DNA from 3 places in the Psychrobacillus sp. Z3-81 genome. Region 1 is predicted to be linked to each of the others. Evidence: predicted binding sites of a transcription regulator. Region 1 holds the regulator's gene; each other region holds the start of a gene.
The links. Region 1 encodes Rex, which represses fermentation and respiration genes when NADH is low (regulators of the CRP and FNR family bind a similar motif). Its sites were predicted from a motif close to TTGTGAAATATTTCACAA; they were not measured.
Positions count from the first base shown of each region.

Region 2: the regulator Rex is predicted to act here: its motif matches at 6,838-6,855, upstream of AC1ECF_RS11690 (cytochrome c oxidase subunit 2A).
Region 3: the regulator Rex is predicted to act here: its motif matches at 1,511-1,528, upstream of AC1ECF_RS12575 (AtpZ/AtpI family protein).

Region 1 covers NZ_JBWQPU010000017.1:523-11,285, reverse strand. The annotation lists gene AC1ECF_RS15290 (Cna B-type domain-containing protein) at 1-180, shown strand, start outside; gene AC1ECF_RS15285 (ATPase) at 772-1,095, opposite strand; gene AC1ECF_RS15280 (hypothetical protein) at 1,106-1,429, opposite strand; gene AC1ECF_RS15275 (endo-1,4-beta-xylanase) at 1,740-4,616, opposite strand; gene groL (chaperonin GroEL) at 5,492-7,117, opposite strand; gene groES (co-chaperone GroES) at 7,148-7,432, opposite strand; gene AC1ECF_RS15260 (CPBP family intramembrane glutamic endopeptidase) at 7,634-8,347, shown strand; gene AC1ECF_RS15255 (redox-sensing transcriptional repressor Rex) at 8,480-9,121, opposite strand; gene AC1ECF_RS15250 (ABC-F family ATP-binding cassette domain-containing protein) at 9,241-10,763, shown strand, end outside.
Region 2 covers NZ_JBWQPU010000009.1:129,700-140,462, forward strand. The annotation lists gene AC1ECF_RS11665 (ATP-dependent DNA helicase) at 1-1,605, shown strand, start outside; gene AC1ECF_RS11670 (hypothetical protein) at 1,728-2,360, shown strand; gene AC1ECF_RS11675 (serine hydrolase domain-containing protein) at 2,554-4,056, opposite strand; gene AC1ECF_RS11680 (b(o/a)3-type cytochrome-c oxidase subunit 1) at 4,485-6,152, opposite strand; gene AC1ECF_RS11685 (cupredoxin domain-containing protein) at 6,154-6,630, opposite strand; gene AC1ECF_RS11690 (cytochrome c oxidase subunit 2A) at 6,651-6,773, opposite strand; gene AC1ECF_RS11695 (chemotaxis protein CheX) at 6,992-7,447, opposite strand; gene AC1ECF_RS11700 (hypothetical protein) at 8,419-8,901, opposite strand; gene AC1ECF_RS11705 (dynamin family protein) at 9,098-10,763, shown strand, end outside.
Region 3 covers NZ_JBWQPU010000011.1:18,418-29,180, forward strand. The annotation lists gene upp (uracil phosphoribosyltransferase) at 1-338, shown strand, start outside; gene wecB (non-hydrolyzing UDP-N-acetylglucosamine 2-epimerase) at 354-1,466, shown strand; gene AC1ECF_RS12575 (AtpZ/AtpI family protein) at 1,674-1,892, shown strand; gene AC1ECF_RS12580 (ATP synthase subunit I) at 1,899-2,273, shown strand; gene atpB (F0F1 ATP synthase subunit A) at 2,300-3,010, shown strand; gene atpE (F0F1 ATP synthase subunit C) at 3,074-3,298, shown strand; gene atpF (F0F1 ATP synthase subunit B) at 3,441-3,968, shown strand; gene AC1ECF_RS12600 (F0F1 ATP synthase subunit delta) at 3,965-4,501, shown strand; gene atpA (F0F1 ATP synthase subunit alpha) at 4,529-6,037, shown strand; gene atpG (ATP synthase F1 subunit gamma) at 6,083-6,943, shown strand; gene atpD (F0F1 ATP synthase subunit beta) at 6,977-8,392, shown strand; gene AC1ECF_RS12620 (F0F1 ATP synthase subunit epsilon) at 8,417-8,821, shown strand; gene AC1ECF_RS12625 (DUF1146 family protein) at 8,903-9,136, shown strand; gene murA (UDP-N-acetylglucosamine 1-carboxyvinyltransferase) at 9,470-10,763, shown strand, end outside.

The DNA.
Region 1 (10,763 bases):
GCGACTATTCTTGGTGACAAGAAAGGTGAAATTAGAATAGAGATAGTCGATGGTAAAAGACAGATTACCTTTGAAGATCCTCATGTATGGAGTCTGTTCTGGACTGGTAATCTTTCCATTTTAGAAACAAAAGAAGCAGCTGTTAAAGGAACATTTACTGGTACAGTAAATCCAGAATAACCGGATTACCCGGAGTTTGATTTAGATATGGGTTTGATTTTACTGAATCTCAAAGCGGCATTCCTTTTTTAGAAGCTGATTCTACAAATGATGGTTTTATTTATCTCCTTTATGGCCATCATGCTGGCATGTTTGCAGCCATCACACAGTATGCAGATACTGATTCTTTTGAGCAGCACTCAGGTATAACATTTGATACCTTGTATGAAGAAGGTCAATATCAGGTATTAGCCTTTAATCACGCGTCTACTATACAAATGAAAAGAATGTATTTCGATTCTATCAGTATACAGACTTAAGTGATCCTACCGTTTTCAATGAATACTTAGAACAAGTAAAGGCTGCCTCTCTATATGAAACAGATATGGAAATAAGCTACGGAGACACTCTCCTAACTTTAGCAACCTGCAATTACCATACAGAAAATGGTCGTTTTGTGGTTGTTGCAAAGAAATTAGATTAACAAAGAGGTTAAACGGCAATTAGGGATGATAGCCTTTAACCGATAAAGACTCTGATTTGCATTAAAAATAACGGAAGTGATGAAGTGATAAAAATATCACTCATTACTTCCGTTTTATTATTTGTATATTATTTAAGAGTTGGTTGCTCTGTACTCTTCCATTTATAGTAGTTATAAAAAGCTTGTAGGATGAATCCTACAATGATAAGTAGACAAAAAGTGAAATATAGAGGGAATGGCCATTCCACAGTGGAATAAATGAAAACAAGCCCCGCAAGAATGAGTGGCACGCTGTAAATGGTACGCATCAGCTTTCTTCTATAGGATAAACGATAATAATTGATAGCCATTCCTTTATCGACCTTTTCCTTTCCTCTGTATAAGAAGTAAGAAATAGAAGAGACAACACCTAAAACAATAACAGCAATCAGTAAGCTAGTTATAATTTGCATAGTTACCCCCCTAAATGAAATATGGATAGTACTCGTAGACTGAAATAGCGAAGGTAATGATTAGAAATAATAGCATTCCTAATCTGACAGGACCTATTTTAAACTCAAATAAACGAATTTCTCCACTACTCACTCCGGTATACCCTTTATCCGTTGCATGTAGCTCATTGCGCAGTTGAGTAGTATTCCAGCTATAAAGCCATACAGCTCCGAAAATCGCTAGTGCCCCTAAAAATAAAATATCAATAAATGCCCAGTTAAATAAATAAGAGACCCCACCTATCAAAGCGACCTCGACAAGCATGGTAACAAGAACAATAATTAGCTTCTTCATTTCCTTCCCCCATTTTATAGTAGTTGTCCTTACTAATAATTACGTGTATAAATGGTAAAAGTTTCAAAATATTCAACTGCTATATTCTCTATTATTATAAATGCCTCTCACTAGTAGGATTCCTAGATAAAGCATATGACTTTCAGTAATAAAAAAATAGGACGAACCATTGTTTCAGCTCGACCCACCAAAATTATAATCTTTTCAAACTTATTCCTCTTATTAGATCAATCACAGGTATAGCGTGTTATATGATTACAGAGAAAGCATCCCTGCTTTCTTCTTCATTTTATTGCTTGTCAGGTGCTAGTTAATCCCACACAATATAGCACTCACGAATTTGATCGTTACCTTTTGTGTTCACATAGACCTTATATGGACCCACCTGATAAACATCAGCCGAGTTGTTCCCAATCAGTATCTCTCTAGTAAAAGCCTCCTCTGACGAACGATCAGAGTATGTTTCTCTAACGATAACTGTCAGTTTGTTCTGATTACCCTTTAGTCTCTCAACAGTAGCAGAAGGTGTCACGCTATCGACAGTAACTACCGATAGTATTGTTACACCAAGCACTTCGTCACCATAGTAGACAACAACTGCATAATTTGCCTCAGCGTTAACATCACTACCTTTTACACTAATCGTCGCTTGACCGTTTACAAATATAGCAGAAGCCACTGAAACGCCGTCCTTTATCAACAGAGCCATGGAACCATCAGCTACATCCGCCGTGACAGGTATATTAGCTTCACGTCCATTCACCAAACGATCCACTGGTGAGTGGTTTATATCTACACCAATGCTCGTTAATTCTTCAGATAAATAGTCAGAAACGTATTCATACAGCTTAACTCGAAGGGACGCATCATTATCTGGAGAATCAACTCTTTTGGTAATGTAACCGTATTCATTTCCATTCAGAGCATAAGTGTAACCACTAGAACCAGTATGTGAAAATATAGTAGTCTCTCCCGTATTAGGATCTATGCCTGTGTTAAACCATACCGCTCTATCTAATGCATTATCCGCAATAGTTGAGTCTGATCGTAAAGCGGCAGTATCGTCATTACTCAAATCTCGATACATAATAGATGGTGCTACAAGACCCCCGTGAACAAGACTTAACATAGTGTATCCAGTATATCCATTAGCGGGTGTATATTGACCTGGATCGGGACTGGTCTGCTCATTAAAGATAAATCTTGTATTGTCTTGAATGAGCTTAGGCTCTATTATAATGTCGTCTTCTATGGTTACAGGAGTACCTGCAAGCCCTCGTTTGCCAGTTGCTGGCACAGATTCGACGTTCATATTGGTCAGTGCCAAACCTGCGGTATTGGAAACAACCAAATAAGTATTACCTGATTTAATAGCTTTTGCCAACCTATAATAATTTTCTGGTTTTTTCAAGTCTGTAACACGAGTTGGAATAATCGGTTCCCATTTTTGATTCCATAGAGATTTTTTCAATGTCACCGTTTTCAAATAATCATTGTCAATACTGCTATCTGTATTAATAGTTAACGTACCACTTGTATGTTTTGGCAAGGGCTGAAATGACTTACTGTTAAATAGCGCTAGTTTACCGTCATTCGTGTTATGGAATGCCTGAAACAGTTTGGGTGCAGTTTTCCCATCGCTGAAACGGATATTGACAGATGATCGGTAACCCGTATCCGGATAATTTATGTCATTTTCCCACTGGGCAGTCATATGTCCGAAGTTAATCTTATATGTCGTTGATATATTCGGAGATTCCCTCCAAGCTATTTTTACTGTCGCCACAACAGGCTCCTCTGGATTCATCGAACCACTTTCTGGATTGATTATAACGCTGACCTCGACACTACTGTCTAGATATTCATGCTCTATATTTTTGGTAGAGAAGTCAATGTTTGACACGTCCATTGGCACATTAACATCAAATTCGTTTTCACCCATTACGTTGAAATTATCCCCTCCGTAGTTAAACGCCTTTAGCTTTGGCGGTGACTCAGTAATTCCAAGATATGCCTCTGGATTTATTATGGCCCAATACGCTTCTTTTGGTGCAAGATTAGAATCAAATGGTAGTGGGTAACCCGTTCTGCGCCAACTGTTATTATCGCTCACACCCCAGAAAGTAACGCGTTCTATATAATTGGAGTACTTCTTATATAGTAGAAACAATTTGGCATACACAGTCGCTTGCTCCTTTAGTTGTGCCTCAGTTGGGGGAACACTCGCTGTAGTACCATTATGTTGTACATCAAGCTCAGTTATGCTAATCTTACTTCCGGTTTCACTGTATATCTTTAAAACTTCCTCTAAATTATCTATATTGAGTCTTGTGTTGTAATGCCCCTGTATACCAATGCCCTCAATCAGTTTTCTGCCATTTGCTCCAGGATGTTCATTGGCATATCTTTCATTAAGCTCCTTCACCATTGAGGCAATCGCGATTGCTTTATTAGGGAGTTCCTCATCATTAAAGTCGTTGTAATAGAGAGTTGCATCTGGTGCTGCCTCACGTGCGAACAAGAAGGAATCATAGATATAATCCCATCCATTTCCACCCCTAGAGTAAGCTTCATACCATCTGGACGGCCGTTCCATTGGATTGATTCCAGATCGAAGTGCGTTTCGCCAGTTGGTCGGATTTTCCGGATTATCCCTAAATGCTTCGTTAACAACATCCCAGGCGTCTAACTTGTTATTACCTTCTCTAAAGTGTCCAGCGACTGTTGAAATATATCTTTCTAGGCTTTCCCTCGCAGCTTCATAGTTCAGACCACTTGGCGGCCAGCCAGCAGACTGATTATGCCAAGCCAGTGCATGTCCTATTGTATAAAAACCATCATCATTGACTCGATTTATCATGTTGTCTGCTGAGTTGAAATTCGGTTCTCCAGTGGAATCTGGCCATAAGGAGTCCGGCTTTGTAGCATTTTCGGGTGTAAGTGCATTATAGTGGAATTTCATGAAATCATATTTCGCTGCATTGTTTATGTCTGAGGGGTTTACTACATTTCCAATCATGAAATAGTCCTTATAGACTTCTTTTAGTGACACAATCTCACCTGATGAAATATTAACATCCTCTGCCGATGCAGCATGGACGTCTGACATTGCAGTATCGGCTAACAAAACCAGTATAAAAAGGAGCATTAAAAAATATGTGAAAAGACTTCTAGCATTTTTCTTCAATAGAATTCATTCCTTTCATCACTTTGATTTATTCACAGGTTGGGATTTTTAAAGAAGATTACTTATTGATAAAATAACTAATTCCAAGGTTTCAATCATATTTTAATTACGCAACTAAACTTGTTATTCATCCAATCTAAGCTAGCTGGATTACTTTATACTATTGTACTCATTCACCCCGTCTCTAAAAAATATACTTCTGGTATCAGCCACCGGAGATTTATACACCGCCTTTCTTTTGTTTTTAAAATTAAATGGAACCTTATATTAATAGCTTTCACCAGTTAATCCTTTAACTTGTCTTTAAAAATAATCAAGGGTATTTGCTACAATTCTCTCACTACGTAAACCTCAGGACTTCACTTTCCTATACTAGAACCTCCGATTTTACCATCTTAAGATATTAATTTTTAAAATATATCGTTCTTCCCTGCTTTTAAATCTTTCTTGTAATATTCATTATTAAAAGGAGAATACCTTCTTTTTTAAAAATTTCGACAACTTTAATAAAAATCCATTTTATCCCATTTTAAATAATTAGTTAACCTCAACGTATATGGCTGGACCATAGCTATCCAAAATAATGGAAAATATTCTTCTAACCACAAATAGATAAACAGAACCAATATTTGATTATCTACTATTCAATTTTTACTTTATTTATAGTTTCAATATCTGAATTACGCAGGACATCTATCTCTCCCCCTAAAAAAAGAAGCCTCTCACAAGTTTTCACAACTCATGAGAAGCCTCTAAATTATCCTCTATGTTAGCATAATCGCTTTGACCTTAGATACAAACCTTTATATATCAAGCCATTTTAAGGAACGCGGACTAAACCCGCCACGTCCGTATGACCAACTTCTTGTTGGTCCTTACATCATTCCACCCATGCCGCCCATGTCAGGCATGCCTGGTGCTGATGGTTCTGGGATGTCTGCTACTACTGCTTCTGTTGTTAAGAATAGTGCAGCTACAGATGCAGCGTTTTGTAATGCAGAGCGAGTTACTTTAGTTGGGTCCACGATACCAGCTTCGATCATGTTTACCCATTCGCCAGTTGCAGCGTTGAAACCGATACCGATTTCTTCGCGTTTTAGACGGTCTACTACGATAGATCCTTCTAAACCAGCGTTGTTTGCGATTTGACGAACTGGCTCTTCTAGTGCACGAAGTACAATTTTTACTCCAGTTGCTACGTCGCCTTCGTTCGCTTCCGCTACTTCCGCTACTTTTTTGTATACGTTTACTAGGGCTGTACCACCACCAGATACGATACCTTCTTCTACTGCAGCGCGAGTTGCGTTTAATGCATCCTCGATACGTAGTTTACGTTCTTTTAGTTCTGTTTCAGTAGCTGCTCCAACTTTTACTACCGCTACACCGCCAGCAAGTTTTGCTAAGCGCTCTTGTAATTTTTCTTTATCAAACTCAGAAGTTGTTTCTTCTACTTGCGCACGGATTTGTGCTACGCGACCTGCGATGCGGTCAGCATCACCGTTTCCTTCCACGATTGTTGTGTTGTCTTTAGAAACAACAACTTTAGAAGCGCGTCCAAGCTGAGTAATATTTGTAGATTTTAAATCTAAGCCAAGATCTTCTGTAATCACTTCTCCACCAGTTAGGATAGCGATATCTTCAAGCATTGCTTTACGACGATCACCGAATCCTGGAGCTTTTACTGCTACTGCATTGAATGTTCCGCGAAGCTTGTTCACAACTAGTGTTGCAAGAGCTTCCCCTTCTACATCCTCAGAGATCAGTAATAATGGTTTTCCTTGTTGTACCACTTGCTCAAGCACTGGAAGGATTTCTTGGATGCTAGAGATTTTTTTGTCTGTAATTAAGATATATGGGTTTTCTAGAACAGCTTCCATTTTATCAGAATCAGTTACCATATACGGAGATGCATATCCACGGTCGAATTGCATACCTTCTACTACGTCAAGCTCAGTAGTGAAACCGCGAGATTCTTCGATTGTGATAACACCGTCGTTTCCTACGCGTTCCATAGCTTCTGCAATTAATTCTCCAACTTCTGTATCACCAGAGGAAATAGCAGCAACCTGTGCAATTGATTCTTTTCCTTCGATTGGTTTAGAGATATCTTTTAACTCTGTAATAGCAGCTGCTACCGCTAGGTCAATACCTTTACGAATCCCCACTGGGTTTGCACCAGCAGTAACGTTTTTCAGTCCTTCACGAATCATAGATTGTGCTAGAACGGTTGCAGTTGTTGTACCGTCACCAGCGATATCGTTTGTTTTAGATGCAACCTCTGCTACAAGCTTAGCACCCATGTTTTCAAAGGAATCCTCTAGCTCGATGTCTTTTGCAATTGTAACACCATCATTTGTGATTAATGGAGAACCAAATTTTTTCTCAAGTACTACGTTACGTCCTTTTGGTCCTAACGTTACTTTAACAGCATCTGCTAGTTTATCTACCCCACGAAGCATTGCACTACGTGCGTCTTCACTGAATTTGATTTCTTTCGCCATGTTCTATAGACCTCCTATATTTTCGATTTATTAGCCAATTACAGCAAGAATATCGCTTTCGCGTAAAATTAAATATTCATTTCCTTCATATTTTACTTCTGTCCCTGCGTATTTAGAGAAGATGATACGGTCTCCTTCTTTCACGTCTAACTCAACGCGATTACCGTTATCAAGTACTCGCCCAGAACCTACAGCAACTACTTTCCCCTCTGATGGTTTTTCTTTAGCAGAGTCTGGAAGTACGATGCCAGATGCTGTTTTTTCCTCAGCTTCGATTAATTCGATAATGATGCGATCACCTAATGGTCTTAACAAGTGAAACTACCTCCCTAAAATAGTAAAATAATTGATTTTATTAGCACTCACACCCTATGAGTGCTAACACACTTATTATAATAATGAAACCCAAAACATTTTGCAAGCATGAACCTTATCTATTTTTAAATTTTTTCTTTTATTTCTATTTTCTATTACAATAGAAGAAATGGTATTTCTATAGAGAGGATTATGTAATACATGAAACAAAGACAAACAGGCTTATATATACTGATTATCTACGTGCTTATGCAGCTTTCTGGAGCCATTTTTGCACCTCTTCTGTTCCTTTTGTTTAAAGGAATGGGGATGAAAAATGCAGAAATGTTGGCCTCAGGCTGGTGGATGTTTATCAGCTTTGCCTTAGCCACTATAATCACTTTGCTTATTATTCGAAAGGATAGACATTTTATACGCCCGCTAAAGGGACAAGCGGCAAATACTCCCACAGTGATTGGTTGGGGAATTATAGGTTTCTTTATGGTTTTTCTGGGCCAGACGCTTGCAGCAAACATTGAAATTAGACTTGGAATTGAACCAGGCTCTCAAAATACAGCAGACTTTATCACCTTGGCAACCGAGGTTCCACTGGTTATTTTTTCAATCGTCGTGTTTGCTCCCATCTTAGAAGAGCTCATTTTCCGCCGCCTTATATTTGGTGCATTATTGCCAAAGACGAATTTTTTTGTAGCCGCACTCGTCAGCTCATTAACCTTTGCGGTCATCCACCTAGAGTTTGTACACATACTAATATATGCTACGTCCGGGTTCATATTCGCCTTTCTTTATTACAAGACAAAACGAATCCTTACCTCTATTATCGCTCATATGCTCTTGAACGGATATGTAGTAGTGGTTAACATGAATTATGATAAAATCGTTCGCTTTTTAGAGAAATATGTAGAGATTCAGTAGAGAACAGTGTAAGCCTCGGAATACTAACCATTCCCTAATTAGAATAAAGCTAAACGAACAGCACTTACGGCTTATACGTCCGTAAGTGCTGTTATGTTTGGAATCACTTTTCCTATGTAAGAGCGATATTTGTTACTCAACATGTTCATTTCTTATTAAATAGATAAGCGTTTGAAGCTCTACAGAGAGGTCAATTGTATGTACACGTATTTCATCAGGAGTAGTTAGCCTGACGGGCGTAAAGTTCAAGATTCCCTTGATGCCTGACCCTACTAGCTCGTCTGCTACCCCCTGCGCCACACGACTCGGGATCGTGAAGATGACAAGTTCAATGTCAAACTCCTTTAGCTTTTCTAACATTACACTAGAATGGAACACTGGAATGTCACTAATTATGGTTCCTTCTACAGGTGCCTTTGTATCAAATGCCACGACAATCTTGGTGTTATGGTTCTTTTGAAAGTTATATTTTAAAAATGCGGTACCCAAGCTTCCAACACCGATGAGTGCAACATTTGCAGCCTCGTCCTGATCAAGTGTTTTGCGGAAGAATGCCAGAAGATTCGGAACATCATACCCATAACCTTTCTTCCCTAGAGCTCCAAAGTGAGAGAAGTCTCGTCTAATTGTTGCGGAATCTATTTTCATTGCTTCACTTAATTCCTGGGAGGATACTCGTTTATGTCCAGCGTTATGAAAGCTTTGTAAAAACCTATAATATAAAGGAAGCCTTTTCGTAGTCGCTTGAGGTATTTTTGGTACGTCAGGTTTCATGGTAACCCTCCACTTCTATATACAATTTTTTTCAATTCCCTATCTTTCATTGTAAGGCTAGAGCATTGCAACGACAAGTCCTATCTATTACACTAAGGATAGAATTGAGGTGCTAGAACGTGATTGTTTTACAAGTGAATCAACTAACAAAATCCTTTAACGGTGAAGATATATTAACGAATGTAAAGCTAGAGGTACAGGACCGTGACCGAGTAGCCTTAGTCGGAAGAAACGGTGCCGGGAAATCTACGCTACTTAAAATAATCGCTGGGGAGATGTCTTATGACTCAGGCGATATTATCATGCCTAAAAATATACGACTTGGATATCTAGAACAGCATGCAGGCCTCGAATCAAAGCTATCCATTTGGGAAGAAATGAAATCTATCTTCTCTCACTTAATTGATTCTGAAAAAGAGCTCCGTTCGCTCGAAGTACAAATGGCCGATCCTGTGGTATATGAAAATCCAGAAGCCTATGCACGAGTGGCAGCTGCCTATGATGAGCTTCAGCTTGCTTTCAATGAGGCTGGGGGCTATCGATATGAATCTGATATCCGTTCTATCTTACATGGCATGCAGTTCTATCCAGAGGATTATGACAAGCCTGTCCAAGCCCTATCCGGGGGACAAAAAACAAGGCTTGCATTAGCAAAGATGCTGCTCAGTAAACCAGATCTTTTAATACTAGATGAGCCGACGAACCATTTAGATATCCAAACACTTAGCTTTCTCGAGAACTATTTAAAGAATTATCAGGGAGCTATTTTGATCGTATCACATGATAGGTATTTCTTAGATCAAGTGGTGACACTTGTGTATGAGGTTTCTAGACATAACGTCACGCGCTACGTCGGAAATTATAGCAAGTATCTAGAGCAAAAGGCAAAAAATTATGAGCTAGATAAAAAGAAATTCGAAAAACAACAAGAAGAAAAAGCAAAGCTAGAGGAGTTTGTGGCTAAAAATCTTGCACGTGCCTCTACCACGAAGATGGCTCAGTCCCGCCGCAAGGTTTTGGAGAAAACAGACTGGATGGATGCTCCTGATGGAGACGAAAAATCTGCTTCCTTTGGTTTTACGATTGACCGCCCGAGCGGGAATGATGTGCTTCGCTTAGAAGGTGTGGCGGTGGGCTATACAAATAAAACCGTATCCTCCGACATCTCCTTTAGTGTGTATAAGCAGGATCGTATCGCATTAGTTGGCCCTAATGGTGTCGGCAAATCCACACTGTTAAAGACAATCATGAAGCAGCTGCCACTTGCTAACGGAAACATTCAATACGGTACAAATGTCCAATTTGGCTATTATGATCAGGAGCAAGCAGCTCTCACTGGCAATAAAACCGTTTTGAAGGAGCTTTGGGATGAATGGCCGCTTATGAATGAGAAAGAGGTGCGAACGGTACTTGGGCGCTTCCTATTCTCGGGTGATGATGTGTCAAAGACGGTGTCTACCTTATCAGGTGGAGAAAAGGCACGACTTGCCCTTGCTAAGCTGATGCTACTTAAAGCCAATACATTAGTGCTCGATGAGCCTACCAACCACCTTGACTTAGACAGTAAAGAGGTTTTAGAGAATGCTCTCCTTGACTTCCCTGGAACGATTGTCTTTGTATCTCACGACAGATACTTTATCAA
Region 2 (10,763 bases), on a different contig from region 1:
CTGGTGAAAGAAGCAGGAGACATTTTTAAGCTACAGCAATACCTGGATATAAAAATTGATGTAAGACTTGCGAAATCTAGAAATCAATATTTGTGTCTCAAGAGATTTGAAGAGGCACAAAAGGATGATCAAAATGACTTCTTTATTGAAGTAATTGAAGACGTCATTCCAGATTTCGTATACGGTCATTCCTCGTTACAAAAAGTATTCCCTTTTGGGGAACGGAGTCAATTTCCAGGCATCAGTGACCAAGACTGGCAAAAGGTGAATTTCCACCCGACGCAGCAATGTAATACTTGTGATTTACGAAATAGATGCGGGCAAACAATTCATAGGCAACACTATCGTGAATCTACCGATTTGATTATCTGCTCCCATGACTTTTTGATGGAGCATATCTGGACGAAGGAATCACGTATACGTGAAGGCCAGCTACCTTTCTTACCAGAGGTGTCCATGATTGTACTCGATGAGGGACATCTGCTAGAATACGCAGCCCAGAAGGCATTGACTTACGAAATCCAAAGTGAAACGCTTATCAGGTTATTAGAGAAAGTCATGGTGGACGGGGTACGTGAAAAAACACTTGGTCTAATGGAAAGATTGCAGGAGGTCCATGAACGTATTTTTGATGTCCTACGCATAGGGACCTTCCAGGCAGAAACGGAAAGAATGAAAATCAATAAAACAGAGGAGCTCATGAATCTCTGTAAATTGGCCATCAAGATAACAGATGATTTACTAGAGGAGTTCGTTTTTGAATCTGAGCTGTACACCATTCCGGAGTACGAGCTAAGAATGGTAGAGGAATTTTTAGAGCAATATTCCTTCTCCCTGCGACTGTTCACGGAAAAAGGAGACGGAGTTGAGTGGCTAGAAATTATCGATGGCTATGAAACATTAATTATCATGCCAAGACTGGTGACAGATATTTTAAATGAAAAGCTATTTACGAATAAGCTTCCTATTATTTTTTCATCTGCCACTCTATCCATTCAAAAGGATTTTTCTTATCTTGCTGATTCGTTAGGTGTGGAGGAGTATCAATCCTTCTCGGTTCCATCTCCGTTTGATTATGAGGAAGTGATGAAAATCTATTCTCATAAAGTAGCACAGGATGATAAAGCGAAAACAGTGGAAAAGATCCTGCAAGACCATCAGCAAACATTGATTTTATTTAAATCAAAGGCTGCGATGGAGAAGTTTAGAGGAGCAATCAGCCAGACAGAAGGAATTGGCTTTGAAGGAGACAGAGAATTGTCTACCATTGTAAAGGAATTCCAAGAAGGCAGATTGACGACGCTTTGCTCTTATCATTTATGGGAAGGCTTAGACTTACCTAAGGAAGCATTAACACGTGTAATCATTTTTGATCTACCGTTTCCTCCTTCGGATCCATTATTTGATGCAAAACGCTCCTTCTCCAATAATCCATATGAGGAAGTAGATCTTCCTTATATGCTGCTGCGAATTCAGCAGGGTGTAGGAAGATTAATCCGAACATCAGAGGACTTTGGAGAAATTCATCTATTGTTAAATGAAGAAGAGGCAGCATTAATGCCACGATTTGAGACGGTATTACCGACAAAAATAAAGAATATGTAAAGTAGAGCCTTTTTAGCCATTGTGCTAGAAAGGTTTTTCTTTATCTAGGCACATGAATCCGCTGAAGTGAATAGTATAGGTAATATGGTTTTTTAAGAAGTGAAATTCTTTTATAAGGTGGGATGAATATTACAGAACAAACCTTGCGATTGGATTCTCATGATAGTAAAAAGTGGGCTAGTTTGGTGGAGAAACTTCATGCGGATTTATCTCTACAACAAGTAGAAACCACACCATGGTTTAATTATCGTGCAGTGGATGTCCTATCGAGGCAACTACATGGAGAGCATCAGAAGGATTCAAAAGAAAGTGCAAGTAACCATCGAATGAAACTGCCTCGCTTTAAACTCCGAAGAAGAATAGCCGAAAGACCATTCAATATCTTAATGTATAGGAATCTTCCAAGTGAAACTAAGGATGTGATTAATCATCCCAAGCAATATAAGGGAAAGCCTATCTACCTTTCGAAAAATACAAATGCCTATACAAAATTCTCCTCTTTCCAAAGCGGGATTATAAATATAAATCCTGTACCATCAACCATAGAAACACTACCATCCCTAATAAATGTGGAGCCATTTATAGAAGAGATAGAAGATGGCTATAATTTAGAGCTTGAATTAATGGCCTATTCGGAAAGCGACAGTGTATATGTTTCAAAGAAAACTGTATTTCCACCATATGATTCCTCTTACTTATACGACTTAGTAAAACAAGAACATAATAATGACAAACAAAAAAGTAAGCTGAAGTAGATAGAATAAGAGGGAGAGAGCAGAAATAAAATTTCAATCGTTTTCTTAAACATAAAACTAAATATATTCATGAGATTTAGATTCCATGGTGCTTAAATGCAAAAAAAGCGCAAATTCTTTTTTAGGAATTGCGCCCGATTGTAGAGGATTTTATTTCAAAAAGTATTCAACATAAAATAACTCATTATTATAACTATAAATACTGCTTTCTATCTAATAAGGATTTCTTTTTGGTAATAATTAGCCATAATATGGAGAAATAATAAATGATGATTGTTCCTATTACACTATAATATAGTGCTGATACTGAAGTGGGGCCCCATACTCTAATAAACTTCCAAGTCATTCCTAATAAAAATTTAGGAGCCACTATCATAAGTACCAAAATGGCTGTTGCAAATAATGAATGGAACACTAATAGAAAGAGTCTCTTTCCTTTCAATGATGCCCAGGATCGTTGTTTTCTTTTAAATTTCCATAAGTTTCTTAGCAATAAAAGACTAAAAATTAGTCCTAGAAAGCCAATAATAATACAGAGAATTGATACGATTTTATCTAATTGTTGATATCCGTCAGTATGATTCAAGCTGACATTATTTTCTTCCCATAAATCCATTACACCTTGACCTATTGCTGTCGTAAAGGTTGTATCCATATTGGATAAAATTGCTACACCTATTTGTTCTTCAGGTTGCATGATAAAGAAAGATGAAAATGTTGGATTTGCACCATCGTGCCATATGTATCGTTTGTCATTCTTTTGCTCAACGCTCCAACCACTTGCATAATAGGTGTCTGGAAGGAAAGGCTCTACGGATTGATCAGGGATGTGAGATTGTTCAATCGTTTTTTTACTAAATGTACTGTTTTGAATGGTTCCTAACTGTAGGTTTAGCCATCTTGCGATATCGTTTGTATTACTGACAATATAACCAGCAGGTATATTTCCCCGATAAATAGGTGGCGTATAAACTTGCTCTCTCATGAATCCAATCTTATAACCAGTTGCCAGTGCATCGGACTTAACTTGATGTATGCCGACATAGGAATTATCCATACCGATTTGTTCAAATAAAAGTTCTTTTATATACAAATCATATGGCTGTTTTGAAACTTTCTCAATAATAAGTCCTAAAACATCATAATTGATTGTTGCATATTCATATGAGCTGCCTGGTTCACGATTCAAGGATTGTTCAAGTAAGGTTTTTACAGTTAATTCAAGTGCGTTTTCTGCGTTGCTCTCGGGAATATGTACAATAGTGTTCGAAGCAATACCACTGTTATGATAAAGTAATTGATTTATTGTAATGGTCTGCAGTTCGCCTTTATATTTTAATTCTAGCCAGGGGATGTATTTCCGTATATCATCAGTTCGTTTTAATAATCCTTCTTCTTCTAACTGTAAAATAGCAAGACCTGTAAATGCTTTCGATGTTGACGCCAGTTCAAATAAAGTATTAGAAGTAACTGGTATTTTCTCCTTTACATCAGCGTATCCAAAACCTTTTTGATAAACTGTTTCTCCCTTCTCTACAATAACTAATGATATTCCGGGAATTTGACTAATCTTTCTTTGTTCCTCTACAAATTGTTCAATCTTATTAATTTTATCATTTACCTCTGCATGACCTATGGGGATTGAAATATTAATTAAACCTAAAAATAGAGCGACCATTAGAATTACTTTTCTCATCTCTTTATTTACTCCTTTTCAGATGAAATATGGATTATTATATTTCCATAATAAACCTATAATACCATAAATAATTAGAATGAAATAGCCAATCGAGTTAAAATCTTTACAATCCTAAATATGATATTCGACAATTTAAACTGTTTGAAATTGGCACAGGTGTACAATTTTTTATAAACAATCATAGTAGAATTACGGTAATAGAACTGTATGTTATACAAAAGCAGTAGCCGTAGGTTAATGATTTTTTAGTTAGAAACTGACAGGGAAATGAAAGTTAAGAAATATAAGTAAGAAGGAATTTTACAGTTGAGGAAGTAGGGGGGACCTCAAACCCTACAGGATTGGACATTTTAGTCAAATCATCTATAAATGAAAAAACGGCGAGAACCTATGAGGAACACGCCGTAAACTCTATTAAAATACTTTTACCAAAGCTTGTAGCCTTTCGATCCTGGTGGTGCATTTTGAATCATATCAATGATCGGAACAGTGTAAGCGAACAATATCAAGAGAACAGTAATCGTTAACCAAATCTTCCAGTTCTCTAGAGCCATCGGAGTTTTTTCTGCATTCTCGGATACTTCTCCAACAGGGAACTCTGTTTCACCTTTTGGAGCAAACCATACCAACTGAACAACGATATAGATAATCAAGATAATCCCGATAAAGAGAATCGTTCCACCGACTGCTTGTGCAATCTGGTAAGGAATCCATTCGCTCGCTTGAGGTGAGCCGCCATAAGTAGAATAATCAGAGCGTCTTGGAGCACCTAATAATCCGGCAATATGCATTGCTCCCGACATTATACTCATCCCAACTGCCCAGACAATACCTTGAATGATGGCAAGTCGGTTAATTTTCTTCGTTAACACTCTACCTGTTAGGTGAGGGATCAACCAATAAGCAGCACCAAAGAATGTGAGTACTACAGTTGTTGCAAGAGTCAAATGGAAGTGTCCAGTTACCCAAATGGTATTATGGACAACTTGATTCATCTGGTTGGATGCATTGACGATACCGCCAGCGCCTGCAGGTATAAATGCCGCCATTCCGATGAACGGAACTACGAATCTAGCATCCTTCCAAGGTAGCTTTTTAAACCATCCAAAGATTCCTTTTCCACCTAATTCTCGTCCACGAAGCTCGAAGGTTGCAAACATAGAGAACGCAGTAAGAAGGGAAGGGATAACAACCATCATTGTTAAAACAACCTGTAAGTACTTCCAGAAGGAATCGATACCTGGCTCAGTTAACTGATGGTGGAACCCTACTGGAATAGAGAATATCAAGAACAGCATGAAGGATAATCTAGCTAATGAATCAGAGTAAATCTTACCACCAATAATTTTGGGGATAATTACATACCAAACCATGTAGGCTGGTAATAGCCAGAAGTACACTAATGGATGTCCAAAATACCAGAACAACGTACGAGAAAGCAATACATCTACTTTATCAACCCAGCCTAATGACCACGGGATCAGCTGGAAAACAACCTCTACTGCAACACCAAGGGAGCAGATGATCCACATAGTTAAATTGACAATTACCATAAAAGTAAGCAGAGGACTCGGTTCGCCAGGGTTCGCCTTACGCCACTCTCTATATTTCATTATAAGGCCTGCTCCGCCAATCCAAGAGCCCACTACTACCAATGCAAGCCCTACATAGAAGATCCAGTGTGCTTGAAGGGGAGCGTAGAATGTATAAAGTACAGATGCTTCATTTAATAAAACCATTACGGAAGCTGCAACAGTTCCGATTGTCATGACCCAGAAGCCAATCCAGCCGAAAAGGCGTTGCTTATCAGTTAACGTACCAGCTGTGCGACTGACTGCTGCAATTTGAAAACCAAAGATAAAATAAGTTGTAAGAATAAGTCCCAATAATACACCATGGACAGTGAGAAGCTGATAATAGCCAATTCCCCATGGTAATGTAAATTGTCCTGATCGTACTAATGTTTGAAGGAGTCCACATAACCCACCTATCAATAAGGCGATGAAGGCCACGTGTATATGAGCCATCGCCAGTCTTCCATCACGACGGTCAACCTTTATAAAGCCTGTTGCTTTTTCTTTTATCGTTGCCATGTTACTCAACCACCTTTAGCATAGATGACATAGAAGTGTGTCCTACGCCACAATATTCATTACATAAAATCAAATACTCTCCAACTTCATCCACTGTCGTCACGTATTCAGAGATATATCCCGGCTCTAGCATCATATTGATATTCGTACCAGCAACCTGGAAGCCATGGATGACATCAGAGGTTGTCGCGATAAATTTCACTTTTGCTCCTACAGGAAGTTCAATTTCAGGTGGGTTATAATAAAAGGCAGATGCATGAATAACTACTTCATAATCCCAATCCTTTCCTTCCACCTTATGTACCCCTGGATTATTAAAAGGTGCTATTTCAGTTACTCGCTCAGGATCCACGTAGACCTTTGCACTAGGTGGATGCGAGCCGTAATGAAACGCACTGAATCCCACTATTACTAAAAATAGTACAAGTGACCCAACTCCAAAAGTTAGCCACCATTTTTCATACTTGTGAATATGCATTGCTTTGTACCTCCATCCAATTAAAATCGATCAACAAATAAGTAAAATGCCATGAACCAAATAATTAAGATAAATACACCAACAAATGTAACTGAGATTAAAGTCCCTTTTAACTCAGGTTCCTTTGTCTTCTTTTTTGACATTTGTTACCACCTCCGTAACTTTTTTTCACTATAGGTCAATCATAAGGAGATTGGAAAAAAGAAGATGTGATTTTTATCACACTTATAGCGGATAATGTGAAGATACTGTGAAACTTAGAAAAGCTAGAGAGTTTTACCTTCTATTTCCTGCTCGAGAGAATAAAAGATTGTCAAAAAGTAAAAAGCTGCAGTCCTAATGACCGCAGCTTTCGTATGTATTAAATATCATCAACCGTTAGAATAATCGTGATCTTACCTATATTCAAGAGTTGTACGGGAAGCATTATGGCACGCTGAAATCCATAGAATTTTGTGTTCCCTACTAAAACGGTCGGGGGAGTAATATCAATCTCCAGCTGATCACTGGAAACTACCGTGCAAAGGTTTCCGGCTATCATGTTCCCTAGCTCTCCTGTAAAGGATTCGAGCATTTCCCCCTCTAATGGCATCCCAAACATGTGCTGACTTATAGAAGAGAAAGTGGCACCGGTTGAATCAATGATGATACGACCTTTCATATCCCCAATAATTCCAATTAACACACCCATTTCACTTTGCTCAAATGGCTGCTGCGAAGAAGAAGGGGACTGGAAATCCATAGATATAGGAATTACTGACCGTAGAGAGGAAATAGTCCCATTTAAAAGAGTTTGAATTTGCTTAGTTGTAGTCATAATAAATCTCCATGTAGTAAGTATGTCTTAATGTTAGCACAATTCATAGGTAAAAAGAATAGGGGCTCTAGTAAAAATATTAAAGCTGTGTTATTATTTAAATGAGAATGAGTTTCAACATCATTAAAGGAGAGATACAGGATGATTCTAATCCCTATCACAGCAACAGTTATCATCTACGGACTTACGACAAAATATATTCTTAAATCAATCACACCACAGCCAAAATAAAGAATGGAAGGGTTTATTACCTTGCCATTCTTTTTTTATGGTCGAGAATTGTGGGGGGATCTTGATTAAGCCTATGTATCTTGCGAGGGCAGCGAGCTGAGCTTCGAATCTTGCGATAAACCTGTTCTATTTTGCAGTTAAGGCAGGGGATCTTGCGATTAAGCCATAGTATCTTGCGATTATGGAAAAAATCTTGCGGTTCAGGGAGCCGCTGCTAATAAGTCATCGTTCATGTTCGAAGTCTTTACGATAAATGAAGTGATCTCCACGATTACGTTAGAGAGCTCTACGATTAAGAGCGAGATCTTTACGATACAAGAAGCCGCAACTAAGAAGTCAGCGATTAAGGTTGAAGTCTTGACGATAAATGGAGTGATCTCCACGATTACGGCAGAGATCTTTACGATTAAGAGCGAGATCTTTACGATACAAGAAGCCATAGCTAAGAAGTCAGCGATTATGGTCGAAGTCTTTGCGATAATGGAGGAATCTCCACGATTACGGCAGAGATCTTTGCGATTAAGAGCGAGGTCTTTGCGATACAAGAAGTCGCGGCTAAGAAGTCGGCGATTAAGGACGAAATCTTTACGATAAATGGAGTGATTTCCACGATTACGCTAGAGGTCTTTCCGATACCAGGGAGCACAGCTTCGAAGCTTCCAATAAATCCGTTCGATCTTGCAATAAGATCTTTTTTTCACTATAAATGAAAAAAGCTGGAGAACCCCCAGCTTTCATAATTAATTAGTAGATAGTTGTTCAAGCGTTGGCCACTTCACGATTTGCTGGTGTTCTTCTCCATCCATCGCGTAGGTCATTTTTACTCTTCGAGAGTCATCTTCTACAACATTCCCCAACTTAAGCTTCCAAACTATTTTCCCTTCGCCGCTGAGTTCAAAGTCACCTAGGCTTTGTATATCTCCGATGTTTTCTTTGCCGCCATAAATACCGCTTTCCTTTAAAGGAGCTGCACCAAAAAATTCATACTCCATTCCGTCTTCTTCATATGTAATAGGCATATCGTTATCTTTTATCAATTCGATTGATTGAATGGTTACTGCTGATTCTCCAGTCCACTCTATTGGAGCAACTAGTTGATAACTTTCATTTGATTGTGGCTCGAATCCAAAGTTCCCAATGAGGAATTCTCCTTCGGCTGCCTTTTGATCATTGCAGCCCATTAATATACCTACTAATAATAAAAACAAGAAAATCTTCTTCATCATATTCACCTCCCTATTTACTGTACCATAGAGAACGAAAAAAGTTATGTGAATATAGCTATTTTTTAAACAAATCGTTATAGAGAACCTCTCTTGAAGACTTTATTTCTCGGATAAATTAAGTCATATTTTGTTGAAATTTCTGATATGATAGACATAGATTGTGAAGATTTATAAAAGGGGAATAATTACGTACATGAATGATTTAGAGCAGTTACAGTCAATCAAAACCAAAAATGCATTACTCGCAACAATTTTTAAATTACATAACGATGAAGAGCGCTATGCGAAGGCAAAGCTCTTTGCAGATAAATTGGAGAAACAGACATTTACGATAGGCTTTGCAGGACACTTTTCAGCAGGTAAATCCAGTATGATCAACGCTTTGGTGGATGAGCAGCTTTTACCGACAAGCCCTATACCAACCTCTGCGAACATAGTGAACGTTAAAAAAGCAGAAGAAAACTATGCAATTGTGCACTTTATTGATCAGCCACCTGTGAGGTTTTCAGGGGAATATGATATACAAATGGTGAAGAAATACTCCAAGGATGGCAGTCAGGTTTCTCAAATTGAGATTGGCTACAAGGATTCTGCTTTACCGGAGGGCATTTCCGTGATGGATACGCCTGGTGTTGATTCCACCGATGATGCGCACCGTGTTTCCACAGAATCTGCACTACATCTAGCGGACATCGTGTTTTATGTAATGGATTATAACCATGTGCAATCAGAGTTGAACTTTCAATTTACAAAGGAATTGCTTCATTATAATGAAAATATCTATTTAATTGTCAATCAGATTGACAAGCATCGGGAAGAGGAGCTGTCCTTTGAAAGCTTTCAACAGTCCGTGGCCGATTCCTTTGCGGCTTGGTCGGTTTATCCGAAGGGGATTTTCTTCACTTCTTTAAAGAATCCAACGCTGTCTCATAATGATTTTCCTTCGGTACAAGAGATTGTTCGAAAGTCTATTGAGCAGAAGGAAGAGCTGTTTTTATTATCTTCAGAGGCAACGCTTCAAAAACTGATAGACGAGCATAAGAGGTTTTTACAAGAAGAACAGACTTCTTCGTTATTAGAGGTCGAGGAGATTCTTAGCCAGGACGAATGGGAGAATCGGGAGGAAATACTGGAGCAGCTTGCGATTTCGTTAAAGCAAGAGGCATTGCAGGATGAGGATGCTTGGAAAAAGGAATTTGAAGCGAAACGTAAGCAGTTACTACAAAACGCTGGCATCATGCCTTATGAAATGCGGGAACAATTAAGACTTTACGCAGAAAGTAAGCAGGACTCCTTTAAGGTCGGCTTCTTAGGAAGTAAAAAGAAGACAGAGCTGGAGAGAGAGAAGCGACTAGAGGATGCTAGAAGCCAGCTTGCGAAAATTGTAAATACAAATATTACGACTCATCTGAAAGCGCTAATGAAAGCGATGCTAAAGGATGCAGGTGTCTCGAAGGATGAATACATGAGAGAGATAGAGGAGCTTCCGCTCGAAATTTCAGCAGATATTATTCAAAATACTCTTCACGAGGGAGCAAGCGTGACAGGGGATGCTATCCTGAACTATGCGAACCGTGTAACGGAGGCAGTGAGCCGATTCTTTATTAAAGAAGCAGATGCTTGGAAGGAAAAGGGTGCGTCTCATGTCAAGGAAGCAGAGGCGGGGACAGCTAACACCTCCTCCAAGCTTTCCAAGCTGCAGCAAAAACAAGAGGCGATCCTACGTATCCAGAAGATTGCCGATCAGCACGACTCTTTTGAAAAGCTGCTAACTGCACCATCTATCCAGCTTCGTAAGGACAGGGATTCCTTAATGGCTAGGTGGCAGGAGGAAAAGGATCGCTTTGAGAAATCAATCC
Region 3 (10,763 bases), on a different contig from region 1:
GTCATATCGGACTCTACCGCGATCCAGAAACATTGCTACCTGTTGAGTACTATGTAAAGCTTCCAGCAGATGTGGCAGAGCGTGATTTTATCCTAGTAGATCCGATGCTTGCGACAGGCGGCTCTGCAATCGAGGCAGTAAACTCCTTAAAAAAACGTGGTGCTACTAGCATCAAATTTATGTGTTTAATTGCTGCTCCAGAGGGAGTAAAAGCACTTCAAGACGCTCATCCTGACGTGGATATCTACATTGCAGCATTAGATGAAAAGTTAAACGACCACGGATATATCGTTCCTGGTTTAGGAGATGCAGGAGACCGTTTATTCGGAACCAAATAAAAAGGAGCAGTTTACATGACAAAATGGAAAGTAATGACCATTTTTGGGACAAGACCGGAAGCCATTAAAATGGCTCCACTTGTTCTAGAACTACAAAAGCATCCAGAGATTCAATCAATTGTAACGGTGACCGCCCAGCACCGTGAAATGCTTGATCAAGTTCTGGAAACGTTTCAAATAACTCCGGATTATGATTTAAATATGATGAAAAGCCGTCAAACACTTGTTGAAATTACAACTCGTGCTCTAGAAGGCTTAGATGCTGTGATGAAGGAAGCAAAGCCGGATATTGTGCTCGTTCATGGAGATACCTCCACAACCTTTGTTGCAAGTTTAGCTGCTTTTTATAACCAAATTGCAATTGGTCATGTAGAAGCAGGCTTAAGAACTTGGAATAAATACTCTCCATTCCCAGAGGAGATGAATCGTCAGCTGACAGGAGTTATGGCAGATGTTCATTTTGCTCCTACGGAAAAATCGAAGCAAAACCTTCTCGCAGAGAACAAAAAAGCAGATACTATCGTTGTGACAGGAAACACAGCAATTGATGCATTGAAAACTACTGTAAGAGAAGATTATTCACATCCAATCTTAGAAAAACTGTCCGATAGCAGAATGATTCTTCTAACTGCGCACCGTAGAGAAAATATCGGCGATCCAATGCGTAATATGTTCCGAGCGATTAACCGTTTGCTAGCACTACATGATGATGTACAGGTCGTATATCCAGTTCATATGAATCCGGCTGTTAGAGAGATTGCAAATGATATCCTAGGAGAAAACGACAGAGTTCACCTGATTGAGCCTTTAGAAGTGCTAGACTTTCATAACTTTGCAGCCCGTTCCCACATTATACTAACTGATTCAGGAGGAGTGCAGGAAGAGGCACCATCTCTAGGAAAGCCGGTTCTCGTATTAAGAGATACAACTGAGAGACCTGAAGGAATTGACGCTGGGACGCTAAAACTAGCTGGAGTAGAAGAAGAGACAATCTTCCAATTGGCGAACGAATTGCTTTCTAATAAAGAAGCTTATGAAAAAATGTCCAAAGCTAGCAATCCTTATGGAGATGGTAAAGCTTCCGAAAGAATCGTTGAGTTTTTGAAAAAATATTTAATGAACGAATGAAATGAAAATTTAAATTTGTCGATAAAATGTCAAAAAAGTTCTTTGAGTGAAGTTTTTCACTTGTAACAATTGACATCAAAAAGCCCCTATTGTATGCTTACAAAGGATAATCATGATAGGGGTTTCATGCTTGAAACACTTGATGTATCAACTTTCTACTAGACTCACAGTTTTTACTTATTAAGGAAAAAAGGTGAGGGCACTTTTATGCGTCATTTTAGACGTCCGTTACAAGGGATAGCAATATATTCGGCGATTCTCTCACAGCTTGTTGGTTCTATATTGTTAGGGATATTTGCAGGAATGTGGATAGACCGTACATATAGCACTGCTCCAGTTTTTTTAGTAATTTGTCTATTAGCCGGTCTTGCGATTGGTATACTAGCACTCATTACTACCATTCGAAAATATGATTCAGGAGACTAAAGATCAATGTTAGAAATGCAACGTATCTTTGCGAGGCAGAAAAAGTACATATATTTTTTGCTCTCGGCATGTGTGTTAGGCTGGGCATTCACCCCTTATCCTACTGTTTTTGCAGGATTAGCAATTGGTTCTATATTTGGTCTGTATAATTTTTGGATCCTAGTCCGTAGAATGGAGAAATTCGATCGTGTGATAGAAAGTGGTAAAGGACGTGCTAAACTAGGGACATCCCTTCGTTTTGCATCGGGGGTAGCTGCGGTGGCACTAGCCATCACCTTCCCAGAAAAAATCCACCTGATTAGCACGGTAATTGGATTAATGATTCCCTATGTTCTACTCTTAGTAGAACGGTTAATGTTTCATGCAAGAAATCAGCCATGAGTATTTGAAAGAGAGGTGAAAGAATCGTGGGACACACAAATCCAGAATTTGTGCTTTGGGGCATGACAGGTAACTGGTCAAATATCTTAATGTTATTTGTTACATCTCTTATCGTTTTCTTAATTGCATTTTTTGCAACAAGAAACCTAAAGCTTAAACCGACTGGTATGCAAAACTTCATGGAGTGGATTATGGACTTCGTGAAAGGGATTATCAAAAGTAACTTCGATTGGAAAACAGGTGGAAGATTCCATGTTCTTGGGATTACATTACTTATGTTTATCGCAGTAGCGAACTTATTAGGACTACCGTTTTCAATCACTTATAACGGAGACCTTTGGTGGAAATCACCAACAGCAGATCCAACAGTCACCATGACGCTCGCTGTGATGATTATCGTTTTAACACATTACTACGGTATTCAGATGAAAGGCTTCAAGGGGTATGGTAAAGATTATTTCCAACCACTCCCATTTCTATTTCCGTTAAAAATTATCGAAGAATTCGCAAATACGTTGACACTCGGTTTACGTCTTTACGGAAACATCTATGCAGGGGAAGTTCTTTTAGGACTACTTGCAGGATTAGCAACATCAGGAATTATGGGCTTCGTAGGAGCTATTATTCCAGCAATGGCTTGGCAAGGTTTCTCCATCTTCGTTGGTGGAATCCAAGCGTTCATTTTCGTTATGTTAACAATGGTTTATATGTCACATAAAGTGTCGTCAGACCATTAATATAACTGTTTAGGAAACTAGGCAGAAAAAAATAAAACAACATTCCAAGGAGGAAATTAAACAATGGTAGGTTCAATTGGTCTTTTAGCAGCAGCTATCGCAGTTGGTTTAGGTGCACTTGGTGCAGGTATCGGGAACGGTCTTATCGTTTCTAAAACAGTAGAAGGTATCGCTCGTCAACCAGAAGCTCGTGGAGCTCTTCAAACAGTAATGTTCATCGGGGTAGCGTTAGTTGAAGCCGTGCCGATTATCGCAGTAGTTATCGCGTTCATTACATTAAACTCATAATCAATAAGCAAAGTCTATAATGGCGGAAACTATTATCCGCCATTCTCTTTATGAATACCTATTTGAAATAGAAAATAAACTTCAAAGTTTACCTTTATAGAAGAAAGATCTCTTATTAGCGTTTGAAAGGAGTGAAACAATCGTGTCTTTTGAATACCTCGTACTTCAAGCTGGAAGTTCACATAATGGTTTAAACGTATGGGACATCCTAGCTACATTATTCTTCTTCACCCTACTTATGATTCTTCTGAAAAAAGTGGCATGGGGTCCACTTATGGGAATTATGACTCAACGTGAAGAATTAATCGCAAGTGAAATCGAGGCTGCAGAAACTAGCCGTCAAGAATCACAGCGTTTACTTGAAGAACAACGTGACTTATTAAAAGAAGCACGTACAGAAGCATTGGCGATTGTAGAAAATGCAAAGAAGCAAGGCGAAGCATCTCGAGAAGAAATTATTTCTACTGCTCGTGCGGAAGCTGCGCGTTTGAAAGAATCTGCTATTCGTGAAATCGATACAGAAAAAGAAAGAGCGATTGCAGCGGTACGAGAAGAAGTCGTTTCACTTTCTGTACTTGCAGCAGCGAAAGTTCTGGAGAAAGAAGTATCGGAAGAAGATAATCGTGCTTTAATTCATGCTACGATTGCGAAGGCAGGCGAAGTTAAGTGAGTAATTCAACTGTAGCAAAACGTTATGCCATCGCATTGTTTGAGCTTGCTCAACAAAAAAATGAATTGCCTGCAGTGGAAAACGACTTACGTGAGCTAAACGTTGTCTGGAATGGTAGCAAGGATTTGAAAGATATTTTCACATCCCCAAAGCTTTCTTTAGACAAGAAAAAAGCTCTAATTCGTGAAGTTTTCGTAAAGGCACATCCAATGGTAATCAATACACTTCTAGTGTTATTAGATAAAAAAAGATTGGATGAGGTTTCAAATATCATCGCTGAGTTTATGGAACTTTCTAATGATGCACAAGGTGTAGCAGATGCAAAAGTTTATACAACTCGTGCATTGACAGAAGAAGAACGCGCAAGCGTATCGGCTTCATTTGCTAAAAATGTAGGAAAACAATCCTTACGTATACACAACATCGTAGATCCATCTCTAATCGGTGGAATGCGTGTTCAAATCGGAAACCGAATTTACGACAGCACATTGAGCACAAAGCTTGAGCGCTTAAAACGTAATTTAATCGGTTAATATTATGAATTATGAGAGGTGACATACATGAGCATCAAAGCTGAAGAAATCAGTGTCTTGATTAAACAGCAGATTGAGAACTATGAATCTGAGATGAAAGTAAGCGAAGTTGGTACGGTAATCACTATTGGGGACGGTATCGCTCGTGCTCATGGCCTCGACAACGTCATGGCTGGAGAATTATTAGAATTCTCTACTGGTGTACTTGGTATGGCACAAAACTTGGAAGCGAACAACGTTGGTATCGTTATCCTTGGACCATACACGGACATCAAAGAAGGCGATGAAGTACGTCGAACTGGCCGTATTATGCAAGTACCTGTTGGAAAAGAATTGATTGGACGCGTTGTCAATCCACTTGGCCAACCAGTTGACGGACAAGGTCCTATTGCAGCAACTAAGACTCGTCCTATCGAAAGCCCAGCACAAGGAGTTATGGCACGTAAATCTGTACATGAGCCACTTCAAACTGGGATTAAAGCGATCGACGCTCTTGTACCAATTGGACGTGGACAACGTGAGTTAATCATTGGTGACCGTCAAACAGGTAAAACATCTGTAGCAATTGATACAATTCTTAACCAAGCAGACCAAGATATGATCTGTATCTATGTTGCTATTGGTCAAAAAGAATCAACAGTACGTAACGTAGTAGAAACACTACGTAAAAAAGGTGCTTTAGAATATACAATCGTAGTTACAGCTTCTGCATCAGCTCCAGCTCCATTACTTTACCTAGCTCCTTATGCTGGTGTAACGATGGCGGAAGAGTTCATGTTCGAAGGTAAACACGTATTAGTAGTATATGATGACTTAACAAAACAAGCAGCTGCTTACCGTGAGCTTTCATTACTTCTTCGTCGTCCTCCAGGTCGTGAAGCATATCCAGGGGATGTATTCTACTTACACAGCCGCTTACTTGAGCGTGCAGCGAAATTGAACGAAACATTAGGTTCGGGATCAATTACTGCTTTACCGTTCGTTGAAACACAAGCTGGAGATATCTCTGCTTATATTCCAACAAACGTTATTTCTATCACAGATGGTCAAATCTTCTTACAATCTGATCTATTCTTCTCGGGTGTACGTCCAGCTATCAATCCTGGTTTATCTGTATCTCGTGTTGGTGGTTCAGCACAAATTAAGGCAATGAAAAAAGTTGCGGGTACACTACGTCTAGACTTAGCTGCATACCGTGAACTTGAAGCGTTCTCTCAATTTGGATCAGATCTTGACGCAGCTACTCAATCAAAACTTAACCGTGGTGTGCGCACAGTAGAAGTACTAAAACAAGACTTGAACAATCCAATCAAAGTGGAAAAACAAGTTGTTATTTTATACGCTCTAACACGCGGACATTTAGATGATATTCCTGTAAAAGATATTTCTCGTTTTGAAGCAGAGCTATACAGCTGGTTAGATTCAAACCACACTAACGTTTTAGATCATATTCGTACGACTAAAGATCTTCCTTCAGAAGAAGACTTAAACAATGCAATCACTGCATTTAAAAAGACTTTCGCTAAATCTGAATAATTCTTAGATCTGAATGAAAAAAAACGATAAGGTGGTGAAATACCAGTGGCATCATTACGCGACATAAAAGGAAGAATTACGTCTACTAAGAAAACAAGCCAAATTACGAAAGCCATGCAAATGGTTTCTGCTTCCAAGTTGAACCGTGCAGAGGAAAATGCGAAGTCATATGTTCCTTACATGGGGAAAATACAAGAAGTAGTAGCATCTATTGCGAACGGTACACATGATGCTAGTCATCCAATGCTAACATCTCGTCCTGTGAAAAAGACGGCATACCTAGTCATTACTGCAGATCGTGGATTAGCAGGTGCATACAACAGTAACATTATACGTACTGTTTCCAATGCAATTGCACAAAGACACGTTTCTAAGGATGAGTATGTAATCTTTGCAATCGGTCGTATGGGGAATGATTTCTTCGTTAAACGTGGTTCGAATGTAATCGGATCAATAGTAGGGTTACCAGACCAACCAGCTTTCTCCGATATTAAAGAAATAGCGCGAAAAGCTGTTGGTATGTTCACGGATGGAACATATGACGAACTTTATATGTACTACAACCACTTTGTAAGTGCTATTTCTCACGAGGTTACAGAGAAAAAAGTACTCCCACTTTCGGATATTGCAGTAGAAACGGGTACAACTGCTTCTTATGAATTTGAGCCATCTGCAGATGAAATTCTAGAAGTATTACTTCCGCAATATGCGGAAAGCCTAATTTTTGGTGCATTACTCGATGGAAAAGCAAGTGAACATGCTGCTCGTATGTCTGCCATGAAGAGTGCGACAGACAATGCAAGCGAATTAATCAGCAACCTAACATTAGTATATAACCGTGCTCGCCAAGCAGCGATTACGCAAGAAATTACGGAAATCGTCGGCGGTGCAGCGGCTCTAGAATAGTAAGGATAGTAAGTAAGACAGGAGGGAACAGTAGTGAACAAAGGACAAGTACTACAAGTAATGGGTCCAGTTGTTGACGTTAAGTTTGACAACGGCCACTTACCAGACATCTATAATGCACTAACTGTAGCAATCGAACGTCCAAATGAAGCTTCTACTACATTAACATTAGAAGTAGCTTTACATTTAGGAGATGACTCTGTTCGTACAATCGCAATGTCATCAACTGATGGACTTCAACGTGGTGCAGAAGTTACAGATACTGGTGCGGCTATTTCTGTTCCAGTTGGTAATGTGACACTTGGACGTGTATTCAACGTACTAGGAGAAATTATTGACTTAGGAGAAGAAATTCCAACAGAAGAGCGTCGTGATCCAATTCACAGACAAGCTCCTACATTTGAAAATCTTTCAACTGAGGTTGAAATTCTTGAAACAGGTATTAAAGTAGTTGACCTTTTAGCACCATATATCAAAGGTGGTAAAATCGGTCTCTTCGGTGGTGCCGGAGTAGGGAAAACAGTTCTTATTCAAGAGCTTATTAATAACATCGCTCAAGAACACGGCGGTATTTCCGTATTCGCTGGTGTAGGAGAGCGTACACGTGAAGGAAACGACTTATACCATGAGATGAGCGATTCTGGTGTTATTAAGAAAACAGCAATGGTATTCGGACAAATGAACGAGCCACCTGGTGCACGTATGCGTGTAGCATTAACTGGTCTTACAATGGCTGAATACTTCCGTGATGAGCAAGGTGCAGACGTACTTCTTTTCATCGATAACATCTTCCGTTTTACACAAGCAGGTTCTGAGGTATCAGCCCTTTTAGGTCGTATGCCATCAGCAGTAGGTTACCAACCAACACTTGCAACGGAAATGGGTCAATTACAAGAGCGTATTACTTCAACAAGTACTGGTTCTGTAACTTCGATCCAAGCGATTTACGTACCTGCCGATGACTATACGGATCCAGCTCCAGCAACAACTTTCGCTCACTTAGATGCAACAACGAACCTTGAGCGTAAGCTATCTGAGATGGGTATCTACCCTGCAGTGGATCCATTAGCATCAACTTCTCGTGCCCTTTCACCTGAGGTTGTAGGTAAAGAGCATTATGAAGTAGCTACTCAAGTACAATATACATTACAACGTTATAGAGAGCTTCAAGATATCATTGCAATCTTAGGTATGGATGAGTTAGGAGACGAAGACAAGTTAACGGTTAACCGTGCTCGTCGTATTCAGTTCTATCTATCTCAAAACTTCCATGTTGCTGAGCAATTCACAGGTCAAAAAGGTTCATATGTTCCTGTAAAAGAAACTGTAAAAGGATTTAAAGAAATCCTTGAAGGTAAATATGACCACCTTCCAGAAGATGCTTTCCGTCTAGTTGGACGCATCGAAGAGGTTGTTGAAAAAGCGAAAAGCATGGGCGTAGAAGTATAATAAATCGGACCAGGAGGTAAAAATATGAAGACACTTACAGTCAACATTGTCACTCCCGACGGCCCGGTATACGATTCAGAAGTAGACATGGTTATCGCAAAATCTTCAGCAGGTGAAATCGGAATTTTACCTGGACATATTCCAACTGTTGCTCCGCTAGAAATCGGCGTAGTAAAGTTGAAAAAAGATGGTAAAAATCAGTTTGTTGCAGTAAATGGTGGTTTTCTAGAAGTTCGTCCTGAAAAGGTAACGATTCTAGCTCAATCAGCTGAAATTGCAGAAACAATAGATTTAGCCCGCGCTAAAGAAGCGATGAATCGAGCTGAAAAACGTCTACAAGACAAGCAAGATACATCTGATCATCTACGTGCTGAGCTTGCCTTAAGACGAGCATTGAATCGTATCAACGCACATCAGGGTAACATGTAATTTGAATGGTTAATAAAACGGGCGGGTGTATCTCTGCCCGTTTTTTAATTGGAAAAGAAAAAATACAAGGAGGCAATGACAATGGGGTTATTTATTGGTGAACAGGCAGTCATGGCGATTCTGGTAAATATCTTTTTTATTGGTATTTCGTTTTATGCCCTACAATGTGTCATGGTAGATAAATTTATTAAAAAGAACCATGTTTTTCAAGCACAGCTCCTATTTATTTTAATGAGTATTGTTATCGGCTCACTAGTCGCTAATTTCTTTTTGAATTTAACCTCGTGGTCAACGCAGCTTCAGTATTTATTTTAAGTACACGATCCTACATGCTCATGCAAATTATGGGCAAGTTTGTATGAGCATGTAGAATCGCCGCATATTTCCTGGGAAATTTTTTTGGGTGAACGTTTATGTCATAACTTGTAGGGTAATTTATAAATATCTACACGAAACGACTGGGTAATACGTATAATAGGTTAAGTAAAATTACCAACATAAGGTTAGGAAAATAGTGTTTTCGATGCTTGTATATAGTCGAAATACGTTGTATGATGTTATTGTTTTGAAGTCACAAAATTAGACATCTTACATACATTTCTTTTATATAGAGGCATAAGAGAGGAATCTGAACTCGGAGGGAACAAAGTGGACAAAATTGTTGTTAAAGGTGGCCGACGGTTACAAGGTAAAGTGAGAGTGGAAGGCGCTAAAAATGCTGTTCTACCAGTGCTAGCAGCAGCTTTACTTGCAACAAAAGGTAAAAATATAATTAAAGATGTACCGACTCTGGCGGATGTACTAACGATCAATGAGGTATTAAAAAGCTTAAATACAGAAATTGAATATAATCCAGATAAAAATGAAGTAATTATCGATTCACAAAAAGAATTATCCAGTGAAGCGCAGTTTGAATATGTACGTAAAATGCGCGCTTCTATTCTTGTGATGGGACCAATTTTAGCACGTAATGGCTTTGCTCGTGTTGCGTTGCCAGGCGGATGTGCGATTGGTTCAAGACCAATTGACCAACACCTAAAAGGATTTGAAGCAATGGGGGCTGAAATTTCCTTTGGGCATGGTTTCGTAGAAGCAAAGACAACTGGGCGCCTTCAAGGAGCAAAAATTTATTTAGACGTTCCAAGCGTAGGAGCTACTGAAAATATTATGACAGCAGCAGCGCTTGCTGAAGGTACGACGATTATTGAAAACGCAGCAAAAGAACCGGAAATCGTAGACCTAGCTAACTTTATTAATGAAATGGGTGGCAAGGTAAAAGGTGCTGGTACGGATACTATCCGTATCGAAGGAGTAGATGAGCTATTCGGTACAGAGCATCATATTATTCCAGACCGAATTGAGGCGGGCACTTTCATGGTTGCTGCGGCAATCACAAATGGAGATGTCTTAATAGAAAATGCTGTCCCAGAACATATGACAGCTTTAATTTCTAAGATGCAAGAGATGGGCGTGGAAATCACAGAAGAAGAGCAAGGCTTGCGAGTACGCTCAGAAGGTAATTTGAAGGCAGTGGATATCAAAACGATGCCTCATCCTGGTTTCCCGACAGATATGCAATCTCAAATCATGGCATTAATGATGACTGCTCATGGCACAGGCATTATTACAGAAACGGTATTTGAAAATCGTTTTATGCATGTGGAGGAGTTCCGTAGGATGAATGGTAACATGAAAATCGAGGGTCGCTCAGTTATGATGGATTCACCATCTAATCTTCAGGGTGCAGAGGTTTCTGCTACCGATTTACGTGCAGCAGCAGCGCTTATCATAGCAGGTCTAGTTGCAGAAGGAATCACACGTGTAACAGAACTACATCATTTAGACCGCGGCTACGTAGATTTTGACAAAAAGCTTGCAGCACTTGGTGCAGATATCGAGCGTATTGGCAGTCAAAACTATGAAAAAGCAGTTCAGCTCGTTT